DNA from 2 places in the Bacillus sp. DTU_2020_1000418_1_SI_GHA_SEK_038 genome. Region 2 is predicted to be linked to the other one. Evidence: riboswitches for the same ligand, from Rfam matches in the RefSeq annotation. Region 2 holds a riboswitch; the other holds the start of a gene.
What was found. A riboswitch is a leader RNA that binds a small molecule or an ion and turns the genes downstream of it on or off. The one in region 2 is predicted to bind FMN.
Positions count from the first base shown of each region.

Region 1: another riboswitch for FMN. It lies ahead of RRV45_RS14250 (ECF transporter S component); the one in region 2 lies ahead of ribE (riboflavin synthase).

Region 1 is NZ_CP135435.1:2,868,391-2,874,231, forward strand. It holds gene RRV45_RS14235 (RecQ family ATP-dependent DNA helicase) at 1-863, opposite strand, end outside; gene RRV45_RS14240 (YpbB family protein) at 853-1,917, opposite strand; gene RRV45_RS14245 (ferredoxin) at 2,165-2,413, shown strand; gene RRV45_RS14250 (ECF transporter S component) at 2,576-3,160, opposite strand; FMN riboswitch at 3,323-3,539, opposite strand; gene RRV45_RS14255 (hypothetical protein) at 3,914-5,152, opposite strand; gene sigX (RNA polymerase sigma factor SigX) at 5,130-5,681, opposite strand.
Region 2 is NZ_CP135435.1:2,655,016-2,660,856, reverse strand. It holds gene RRV45_RS13095 (peroxiredoxin family protein) at 1-63, shown strand, start outside; gene RRV45_RS13090 (EcsC family protein) at 104-928, opposite strand; FMN riboswitch at 1,062-1,209, shown strand; gene ribE (riboflavin synthase) at 1,328-1,981, shown strand; gene RRV45_RS13080 (bifunctional 3,4-dihydroxy-2-butanone-4-phosphate synthase/GTP cyclohydrolase II) at 2,018-3,211, shown strand; gene ribE (6,7-dimethyl-8-ribityllumazine synthase) at 3,227-3,697, shown strand; gene RRV45_RS13070 (EAL and HDOD domain-containing protein) at 3,843-5,090, shown strand; gene RRV45_RS13065 (DNA ligase D) at 5,109-5,841, opposite strand, start outside.

The sequences.
Region 1 (5,841 bases), 210 kb from region 2:
AACGCACTTGTCGCACAAATCACATCCAATTGACCTTGAATAAATTGCTGCTGAATTAATATTCTCGCCTCTTGTTCCATACCGCCATGGTATGCCGCAACATTAGAGACTCCGCTTTCCTTTAAGAATTCAGCTATTTGTTCAGACATTTTCTTGCTCGAAAAATAGACAATTCCTGAACCATTTAAAGTTTGGACGAGTTCAACAAGTCTTTCCTTTTTTTCTTGAAAGGAATTTATGGTTTCAACAGTAAGTGAAATATTTGGGCGGTCAACGGAATAAATAAATTCCTTCCAATTTCCCCATGACAGTGACGCAATAATATCTTCTTTAACCTCTCGTGTAGCTGTCGCAGTTAAAGCTAATGTTAGAGGGTTGCCGATTTTTTCTCTTACTTCGCCAAGCTTTAAATAATCAGGCCTGAAATCATATCCCCATTGTGAAATACAATGTGCTTCATCAATAACAAATAAAGCAATATCAAGGTCACTAAGCCTTTTTATGACATGCTCTAAGCGCAGCATCTCAGGGGAAAGGAAAATAAACTTATATTTATTTAACCGAGACAATGCACGATATTTTTCTTCTGTGGATAAAAACGAATTAAATGCAATGACCCTTTTCTCCCCATTCATCATTAATTGTTCAGCTTGATCCTGCATTAATGATAAGAGCGGAGATATAATAATCACTTGTCCACTTAATGCATATCCAGACAATTGATAACATAAAGATTTACCTGTTCCTGTTGGAAGCATGGCGATTGTATGATTCCCCTCCAGTATGGAGGAAATGACTTCCTTTTGACCTGTTCTAAATGCAGTATAGTTAAAATGATGCTGTAATAAATTTTCAAGCTTCATTTACTTCACCTGCTCTTGCTAATGTTAAGCGTATTTCAAAATAATCTGCATTTGGAACTAATTCACGAATTTGCTTTAGTTGCTTTGTGGTATTTGTTTTAACAACATCTAAAATCAATTGCTGCTTTTCATTACAAACAAAAGGAGTGATTTCAAATTTCTTATCATTCAATGCTATCTCAACAATATGATCTTCTATTGTACTTCTCTTAAGCTTTCGACTCTGAACAATTTCATTTATATCCATGCCATTCTTTAGCATTGAGAAAGTCCGTTTAGCGGTCTGAGTCAATGAAACCCGCAGCGAATCATCCGAAATAAATTTACTTAAAAGCGGAAAGGTTTCTGGTTTTAATCTGATCAATTCTAGCATAAAATGAATCAAACTTTTAAATTGGATTTGATACACGTCAAATTCCAAATTCAGCCTTTCAGCTGCCTGCAAAGGAGTAAGTCCTATAATTTTGTTCCCTGTTAGTCTCATGACGAGTATGGAAGGATCTATTTCTTTATTGCGGCCTAGACATTGGACCAACTCATTGTATAGGTTCTCACATAATTCATCTCTTTTTAAAGACGTTTGCTGTAGAAAATTCTTTACCCAATAGTGAACCTCTTTTTTTCGCTGGATAGGAAGATATTTTGTTTCTCTGCTTTTTAAATAGGACATGACCTGTACAGTAAGGGATAATCTTTCCCAAAAAAGATCGGTAACCTGATGGTACTTCAAACCATTTAGTGAAACTGGTATTGGCTGTTTCGACAAAGATTCTTCCAAAAACCTCGTACCTGTTGTTGTTAGACGATAGCCTTGCTCAGAGATTTGTCTAATGAATCCCCTATCCTTTATTCGGGCAACTATATGATCTACATTTGTTCGTTCGAGAAAAGGAAAAGAATTGAAAAGATTCGTTAATTGGAAAAAATGAGCATCTTGAATCGTTTGGGCTGATTTTTTCCCCTTCAGAAGATGTAAAATTGAATAAATGGATCGCTCTCCATCAATTTTATGTAAACAATATAAAACTATCAAATTCAAAAATGAATTCTTCATAATATCACACCATATAAGAGTTCTATTTTGGACATAATAACAATTAATCATCTCCTTTATCTTATCATGAATGTAAAATATGAGCCTCTATAATTCTGACTATTGTTAGAACCTTGTTATGATAAGCATTCTCAATACTTTTACTATTGAAATGTTTGCCATTCAGTTTTACAATAGGGGGTGAGGGATGTCTTTCCATCTTCAAAGAAGGAAATTATTTTGTTATAATCTTGGGAGGTAATTTTTCATGGCAAAATTTACAATTGTTGATAAGGAAACATGCATCGCATGTGGAGCATGCGGGGCAGCAGCACCAGATATTTATGATTACGATGACGAAGGCATTGCATTCGTTACTCTAGATGATAACCAAGGAATTGTAGAAATTCCAGATGTATTAATTGATGATATGATGGACGCTTTCGAAGGCTGCCCAACTGATTCCATTAAAGTTGCTGACGAAGCATTTGATGGCGATGCACTTAAATTCGAGTAGTAACAATTAAAGTTCAATTTTATCCACCGCTCCCTTTCCATATGAAAGGGAGCTTTTTCTTTTTTAATCAAACTGCAAAAATAGAAAAATATTTTTTGAAAACTAAATTTCCTAATAAAGCCAACAGAAAAAGCAACGGTAAGTCAGCCGTTGCTTTTTCTTTTATGCTGCATTATTATATGAACCTTGTTTGCTGATCCATGTGCTCATACGCGCAAAAATTAGCATAAATACAATAGTTATGATTAATCCTTTTACAATATTAAACGGTAAAATGCCCGTTACAATCATTGTACGCATTTCTGGAGCAGACATAGCTGGCATATTTAAGAAAAATGTATAGGCTGGCAGGATGATGAAGTAATTTAAAATACTCATCATTACAGCCATAATAGCCGTCCCAATAACTAACCCAAATGTCATGCCCTTTCTCGTTTTTAATTTGTTGTAAACATAGTAGGTAGGCAATACGAACAGGATGCCCGCAATAAAGTTAGAAATATGACCAACTGGAACTCCAGTTGCGCTTCCTGTCATAAAGTAATCTAAAATATTTTTAAATAATTCAACTAAAATGCCTGCCAGCGGACCGAAGACTAACGCAGCGATTAATGCAGGAATATCGCTAAAATCAATCATCAGAAACTGTGGAAATGGCGGCAGCGGGAAATTCAGCAGCATTAATACATATGATATACTGCTTAACATCCCAATTGAAACTAAAGCTTTTACAGAAAATCTTTTCATGTTCCTCTCTCCTTGTTAGGACTATCTCTCCTAAAGAAGAAAGGTTCAGCAGATCATGTAGCCGTCAAAAATAAAACCCTCAAGTAATATACCTGAGGGAGATTAATAAGGCTCACTAAATAAACGTTCATTATTCCAGCAATTTTTGAACGTCTGCAGAACCTCCATCTTCTCCCATCCAGACTGTACTGTCGGCTTTGGAATCGCACCAAATCCTGCCATAGCTTTAAGCTTTCACGAAGAAAAAGAATGAAATATGCCAGTTTGACCATCTTTCTCAGCTTTTTCCAATGAGTTGCTTCAGCCGTAAGGCTCGCGGGCTTAGAGAAAAAACCTCATCACCGCCGGTCGGGAATTTCACCCTGCCCCGAAGATAGACCGTATTTAATTTATTGTTACAATAAATATTATACTTGAAAACCTACGAATTGGGAAGGAATTAAATTACCCTATCCTTTTTCCGCCTTAAAGCTTGTACAAACTTCCCCCTAAAAATAACAAGCTAATAAATATCCCCATAATTCCAGCAATCATAAATCTTCTTAAATAATCCCGCATTTTTTCCTCCTGTAAACGCTAATAAGTTCTTGTCCAATATCCACAGTATGTAAAGGGAAGTTATTTTAGAACAAAAGAAAGCAAATCTGATTAATCAGCCTATTAAAAACAGGCAGAAAAACAAATTGAAGGAATTTACGAATCCCTCATGATTCCCAAAAATAAAGACGGGCCACAAATGGCTCGTCTCTAGTTCTAATTGGAAATTGTTCGCTTATTAGCTGAAACAGGAACTTTTATTTCCTGATTTAGATCAAATATACCAATTCTGTCAATATTCGCATTTTCCAGCTTTACGAATTCATAATTAAACTCTTTAGCAGTTAATAAAATTGCTTCAATTGTATGAAGAGTTTCCTCATCATTGTTTAATTGTGAACCCTTTTCAAATTTAATAATCAACTTTCCTTCTTTCGGATTTTCTTCAGTTTCGAATTGGATAGTATCTGGAATAGATGCTATTAATTTCTCCCCCGCCTGATTATTTCTCATTATCGAAAAGGCTTCTTGGATTGTGCCCTGTTTTTCAGTAAATTTATATGGGACAATAAATGGCTTTGTTTCAACATCGCTTGGAAAATAAAAATAATAAGCATCATCGCTCGATTGCTCTTTCGTTACAAATTCATCTATTTTACCGAGATGGCTAAATCCAATGCCCGGATTTCCTTCAGTCGTCAAATTAACTTTCTTAATATCAAATGAATCCATTATATAATTCATTACTTGACCTAATAGCCATTCCGTATTCGACGACATGCCATATGAATGGTTAGCTGGAACATTAAATGTCATAATCTGATTTTCCTCATCAAAATTCAAATCGGCTTGTAAAGGGTAATAGTCCGTTAATCCCCATTTTACTTCAGCCAAATTCGGCATATTTTCTAGAAATAAATCAAATTTAGACTTTTGGTCATCTTTAGGAACAATGAGGCTAATAGGAACAATAAAAGAAACATCATGATTTGGAACTGCATATGTCAGTACTTCTTTATCAATAATATCCTCCTCATATACAGCAGTTGTCTCGTCAGCCACTTCTATCGAAGTGATCCCCATTTGTTTCTCTTCTTTCTCTCTTGCCATTTCAATAGAGGCTCCATTTTCCTCTGTAACAGCAAGCTGATCTTTATTTTCTTCCAGACTCTTTTTTTCCATCATTATTTCGGATGCGGAAGATGATTTATCTGCTGTTTCCATTGAATTCTCACTAAAGCTTTGCCAGTTAAAAAGGTTGGGAACAAGGATGAAAAACAGAAGGAATGCCCCTGCAGTCGCAATACTAGGCATAATCCACATTTTTTGTTTCCGCTTTTGCATTTTGATGGCAACATGATGATAAATTTCTCTAGGATCCCGTTCATCCTTAATTCTTGGCATCTTGCCTAATAATTCTTCAAGTTGTTCTTCAGTCCATTCTGATTTTTTCATTTTCTAGAGTTCCCTCCTTCCTTTTTATTTCGTCCATATGAGCCTTTAATACCTTCAACGCTCGATGCTGAGTTGTCTTTACTTTACTTTCTGTCCATCCGAGAGCTTGGGCTGACTCTGTAATGGAAAGCTCATGAATGTATCTCATAACAATGACCATTCTTTGATCTACTGTACAATGGTCAAGGCATTTGTAAATATATTGAATTTCTTCATTTTGAACAATAATTTCTTCTGGAATGGGGTATTCATCCTTTACTTGTTGTGTAGACCAGTCGAATTTTTCAAGAAGCCGCTGCTTCCAGCCCTTCTGTTTGCGGAAAGAATCGATAGCCACGTTTCTTGCAATGGAAAACAACCAAGTCTTTTCACTGCTTTTTCCTTCGAATTTTTCATATGATTTTAGAACTCTTATATACACCTCTTGGACAAGGTCCTCGGCAAGTTCCCTATTTTTGACCATATAAAAAAGAAATTGAAAAACGTCATGATGATATTTTCTATATAATTCATCAAAAACGGAGTCCATTCGTTTCCCTCCCCGTTTAATTTAATAGTCGTAAAAATTCTAGAAAAGGTTACAAACCTGAAAACAATCCTCACGCCCTATTATCTTTTAATTTGATAAAAAAAGGAAGGATTTTTAAATAAATCCTTCCAACATAGAATTTGAAACATACATTCAAGTA
Region 2 (5,841 bases):
AAAAAAGTGTTAGGGGCAGTAGATGAAGACGCAATGGAAAAACTAATTCAACGTTTACCTTAATAAGAGATAGAATGACAAAAAACCTGTCTGGCTAATCTATTCATTGGCCAGGCAGGTTTTTTTCCTTATTTTTTGAATCAGCTTCTAATTTCTCTTTAATTCTTCGTTTTCGATAGAGCATCATTCCAGCCTCGGCAATATCATTAACTGCTGAGCGATTGATAAAGGCTCCAAATAAAAGACCGGCAATAGGGATCATTTGAAAAAGCTTCTTCCAGCCGATTTGATCTCTATATGTAAAAACCACCTCACGCCATCCTTGAATCTCTGAAATAACCTCTCTGTTAGCACTATCATTTGGCGAATCGATTAAGGAAAGCTGCTGCAGAATCGCTTTTTTCCCAACGATATCAGAAGAAACGAATTGCAGGACTTTCACCATATACATTCTTTCTCTCTTATCTTTTGGATCATATCCGTAGCAAATAGCGATGTCCTGAAGTGTTTTTAACTGGATCCCAAGAAGAAGTGGAATGTCTAGTGATAAGGTTAGAATGCCGCCAACTCCTGTACTGGCACCTTGGAGCGTAGCGAGTCGTTTCCGGTTTCCTGTCAGTTTAGTAACAGCAGCATCCATTTCATTAATAGGTATGGAATAAACTTCCTCTAAATTATTAATATACTTATCGGGATAATATGATTTTAAAGAAGAAACAGAGCTTAAATATCTTCCGCCAGATTGAATATATTGGCCAAGTTCATCAAGGATAACCCCAATTTTCTTTTGTAAAAAAGCAGGTGTGAACTTGTCCAAAAGCTTAAATGGCAGTCTGCCAAGCTTTTCCCAAAACCATAAGTCATTTTGCGCCTTTTCCCAGTCCTCACTCTTTTTTAATTCCAGCAGTAATTGTTCTTTTGTCTCCATTTCAGCATATTCCTTCCCGTTTTAGATACATACATATACGCTATATAGACTAAAAAGTTTCAATTAGTTAACAGCCAAGTGAATTTAATTGTTTATTTATAAAACTCATGATACTATTTTTACTAATCGAATAAGAATCCTTCGGGGCAGGGTGAAATTCCCAACCGGCGGTGATGAGGAGAAAAATCCTCTTAGTCCGTGACCCGGTTTCAATGTTGAAAACGGTGGATTTGGTGTAATTCCAAAGCCGACAGTTAAAGTCTGGATGGGAGAAGGAATGGACAAGCTTGCGTAAAAAAGTCTTTTTTCTTTACGCTTATTTAGCTATGTTATTATGCCCCGTACATTTATTTGTACGGGTTTTTTTCTGAAGAATTTCAAATGAAGGGAGGAAATTATATGTTCACAGGAATTATTGAGGAATTAGGGATAGTAGAACGAACCGCCCAGATTGGAAATTCGATTAAATTAACGATTAAAGCCTCAAAGATTCTCCATGATCTAAAGCTTGGTGACAGTATTTCTGTCAATGGTGTCTGTTTGACTGTTACAGAGTTTAATCAGGACGGCTTTTCCGCAGATGTTATGCCGGAGACGTTTAAAAGCACCTCTTTGTCATCTTTAAAGGAAAGGGCAAAGGTCAACCTGGAAAGAGCTATGGCTGCAAATGGCCGTTTTGGAGGCCATTTCGTAACAGGTCATGTGGATGGTACAGGTAAAATACTTAAAAAGACCGCAAATGAAAATGCTATATATATTGAAATATCAGTGCCAAGTTCCTTTAATCACCTCCAATTAATGAAAGGGTCCATCGCCATTGATGGCACCTCGTTAACTATTTTTGGGGTTACAGAACAATCAGTGACAGTTTCGATTATCCCACATACTGCTAAGGAATCGGTAATAGGACTTAAGCAAGTTGGGGAGATTGTCAATCTTGAGTTTGATATGCTGGCTAAATATCTGTATTCATTCATAACAAAGGAACAAAATAATAAGACTGAGAATCCAGGTATTTCTGAAGGCTTTTTAAAAGAAAATGGTTTTCTTTAATTTTTAAAAAACTATGTTGGCACCAGGAGGGAAAGCATGTTCAGTGAAATAGAGGCAGCATTAGAAGATTTGAAAGCAGGGAAAGTCATCATTGTTTGTGATGATGAAGACAGGGAAAACGAAGGCGATTTTCTTTCTATTGCCGAGCTTGTGACTCCAGAGACAGTTAACTTTATGGCGAAAGAAGGAAGAGGACTCATTTGTACACCCATTTCTGAAGGGCTGGCCAAAAAATTAGATCTTCTTCCAATGGTGAAAAATAATACAGACAGTCGCGGCACAGCATTCACTGTATCAATCGATCACAAAGAAACAACGACTGGAATAAGTGCTTTTGAGAGGGCGTTTACGATCGAAAGAATGCTGAAGGATGATGCACATCCGGATGAATTTAATCGCCCTGGACATATATTCCCTTTAATTGCAAAGGAAGGCGGCGTATTAAGAAGAGCAGGACATACGGAAGCAGCTGTCGACTTGGCACGTCTTGCCGGTGCGAAGCCAGCGGGCATCATCTGTGAAATTATGAAGGATGATGGAACAATGGCCCGTGTAAAGGATTTAGAGATCATAGCCAAAAAATTTGATCTAAAAATGATTACCATTCAACAGCTCATTGAATATCGGCTTGAACATGATTCTCTTGTAAAAAGAGAGGCTGATATTAAGCTTCCGACCCAATACGGATTGTTTAGAGCTGTTGGATATACGAGTAAATTGGATGACAAAGAGCATGTTGCTTTAGTAAAAGGAGAAATTACCGAAGACGAGCCCGTCCTATTAAGAGTCCATTCGGAATGTCTAACAGGAGATGTTTTCGGTTCAAACAGATGCGATTGTGGACCTCAGCTGGAAGCTGCATTAGCCCAAATTGAAAAGGAAGGGAGAGGCATTCTTCTGTATATGAGACAGGAAGGCAGAGGAATTGGCCTCATCAACAAAATGAAGGCTTACGAGCTTCAAGAAGAAGGGTACGACACAGTTGAGGCAAACCATAAGCTTGGATTTGGCGATGATTTACGTGATTACGGAGTAGGTGCACAAATATTACGAGATTTAGGTGTGAAAAAAATGCGGCTCTTAACAAACAATCCGAGAAAAATTGCTAGTTTGGCTGGCTATGGGTTAGAGGTCTCAGAACGCGTTGCATTGCAAATGCCGGCAAAGAGTGAAAATGAAGCCTATTTAAAAACGAAAAAAACAAAGCTTGGACATTTATTAAAATTATAATGGGAGAGATGAATAATGAAAAAAGTAATCGAAGGGCATTTAGTTGGATCAGGATTGAAAATTGGTATTGTTGTGGCACGATTCAATGAATTTATTACTGGGAAATTATTAACCGGGGCAGAAGATGCTCTTAAACGCCACGGTGTAAGTGAAGAGGATGTAACCGTTGTTTGGGTGCCAGGAGCTTTTGAAATCCCATTAGTAGCCAAAAAGCTCGCTGAAGCCGGAGGGTATGACGCGATTATTACACTAGGAACTGTCATAAGAGGTGCAACGCCACATTTTGATTTCGTCAGTAATGAGGTTGCAAAAGGGGTTGCTTCAACCGGAATGCAGAGCGGAATCCCCATTATCTTTGGCGTGTTAACGACAGATACGATTGAACAGGCAATTGAACGCGCAGGCACAAAGGCTGGAAATAAAGGCTGGGATGCAGCGGTAGGAGCTATTGAGATGGGTAATTTATATAAACAGATTTCCAAATAAGAATGGTTGCTGATTTCCGATTGTCTCTGTAAAATTGCATAGAATAGATAATTTTTTCAATTATTGCATATTTCGACAAACTTAATTAAGTTTATTGTATACAATAGGGACTATCATTATATGCAGTATTTTTCGGAGGTAATGTATGGAGGTTTTTGTAGCGAGGCAGCCGATTCTTAATGCTAATGAAGATGTATTCGGATACGAGCTTCTTTACCGCAAGAATCAGAAAGTAAATGCCTTTCCTGATATTGATGGTGATCAAGCGACAACAGAACTTATAGTTAATAGTTTTTTAAATATTGGGATTGATAAGCTCTCTAACGGTAAGCCTTGTTTTATTAATTTTACCGAAAAACTGCTAAAGCTTAAGCTTCCAACTTATTTTCGACCGCGTGAAATAGTTGTTGAAATTTTGGAATCCATTGATCCTAATGCTGAATTGGTAGAAATCTGCAAAGAGCTGAAGGGGCTTGGTTACCAAATAGCGCTAGATGATTATGTTTTCAATAAAGAGAATAAGTATTCATATGAGCTTCTTAAAAATGCGGATTTTGTTAAAGTTGATTTTCTCTCAACTACAGCCGAAATGAGAGAGGAAATTGAATGGGTTGTCAAGTCAATGAATCTGAAATTAGTTGCTGAGAAGGTTGAAACTAGAGAGGCATTTGAAGAGGCGAGGAAACGAGGGTATCACTATTTCCAAGGATACTTCTTTGCTAAGCCAAGTATACTCTCAACTCGTGACATACCAGCTTACTTCCACTCCTACTATGAAATGATCAAAAACTTTGCAACAAATGAACCAAGTATTGATCGAATTACTGAACTGATTGAAAGGGATATTTCCTTATCATACAAATTATTGAAATTGATAAATTCTCCTGCTTTTAGACCTAAGCAAAAGATAAATTCAATTAAACAAGCAGTAGTCTTGCTCGGTTTAATTGAATTAGAAAAATGGATATATGTATTAGCTGTCCGGGAATCAACAATTGAGAAAAGGAATATATCTCAAGAAACCATTCAAATTAGTCTCACAAGAGCAAAATTGTGTGAAGAAATTGCAAAAATGAAAGTGAAAAGGTCACCTTCTCCAAGCTATTTTATGACAGGGATGTTTTCCATCATGGATTCGATTTTATCTATGCCAATGAACATGATACTAAATGAACTTCCTCTTGAAGAAGATATTTGTGATGCTTTAAATGGGCAGCCAAATCAATTGAAGGATGTTCTTGATCTCGTTCTTGCAGTGGAAACTGCTCAGTGGGGTGTCATAAGTGAAAAATGCAAAGAAATAAACATCGATGAAAAAGACTTATTCAAGTTGTATGCAGAATCATTAAACTGGTCTAATGAGCTTGTGTTAGAAGAAAAATTCACATATTAAATATGAAGAGGCTGTCCTTTAGGGCAGCCCCTTTTTATCCTTTAAAAATTGCAATATAGGTTCAAAGTTTTGCTTATCTTTCGTTTCAAAATAGGTTTTAAAAGGGTCGCCTAGCTGATTGACGCGTTTAATAATTTCTGGAATTTGAAAGTCCTCAACTCTTAATGTTTTCTCTACCTCCTCCCAAAAAAGGGGTGCTGCAACCGTTGCCTCTTTTGTCCCTCGCGGTGAATAAGGACAAACAATTGTTTTTCCTTCTGCATGCTGAATATAATCAACATAGAGCCGTTTTCCTCTATTTTTTTTCATACGCTCTATTGTAAAAGAATCGGGATCTTTCGATATTAAATATTCAGCTATAAATGAGGTAAATAATCTTGTGTCCTCATAAGAATATGTATTTTCTGGCAATGGAATATAGATTTGCAACCCTTTATTCCCTGATATTTTCACAAAGCTAAGCAATTTAAGTTGTTCTAGCACCTCTTTTATTAAAAGAGCGGCTCTAATTGCCAGTCCAAATTCGTCTCTTGATGGCGGGTCCAAGTCAAAAACAATTTCACTTGGTCCTTTACTGTAAATCGTTTGAAAGGGGATATGAAATTCAAATGAAAGCTGATTCCCTAGCCAGAGCAACGTTTTTAAATGGTTACACACGATATAATTAATTCCTTCAGACATGTTTGTTTCCACAAACTCAGGTGCATAATCAGGACAATTCTTCTGATAAAAGGGGTCTCCGAAAATGCCA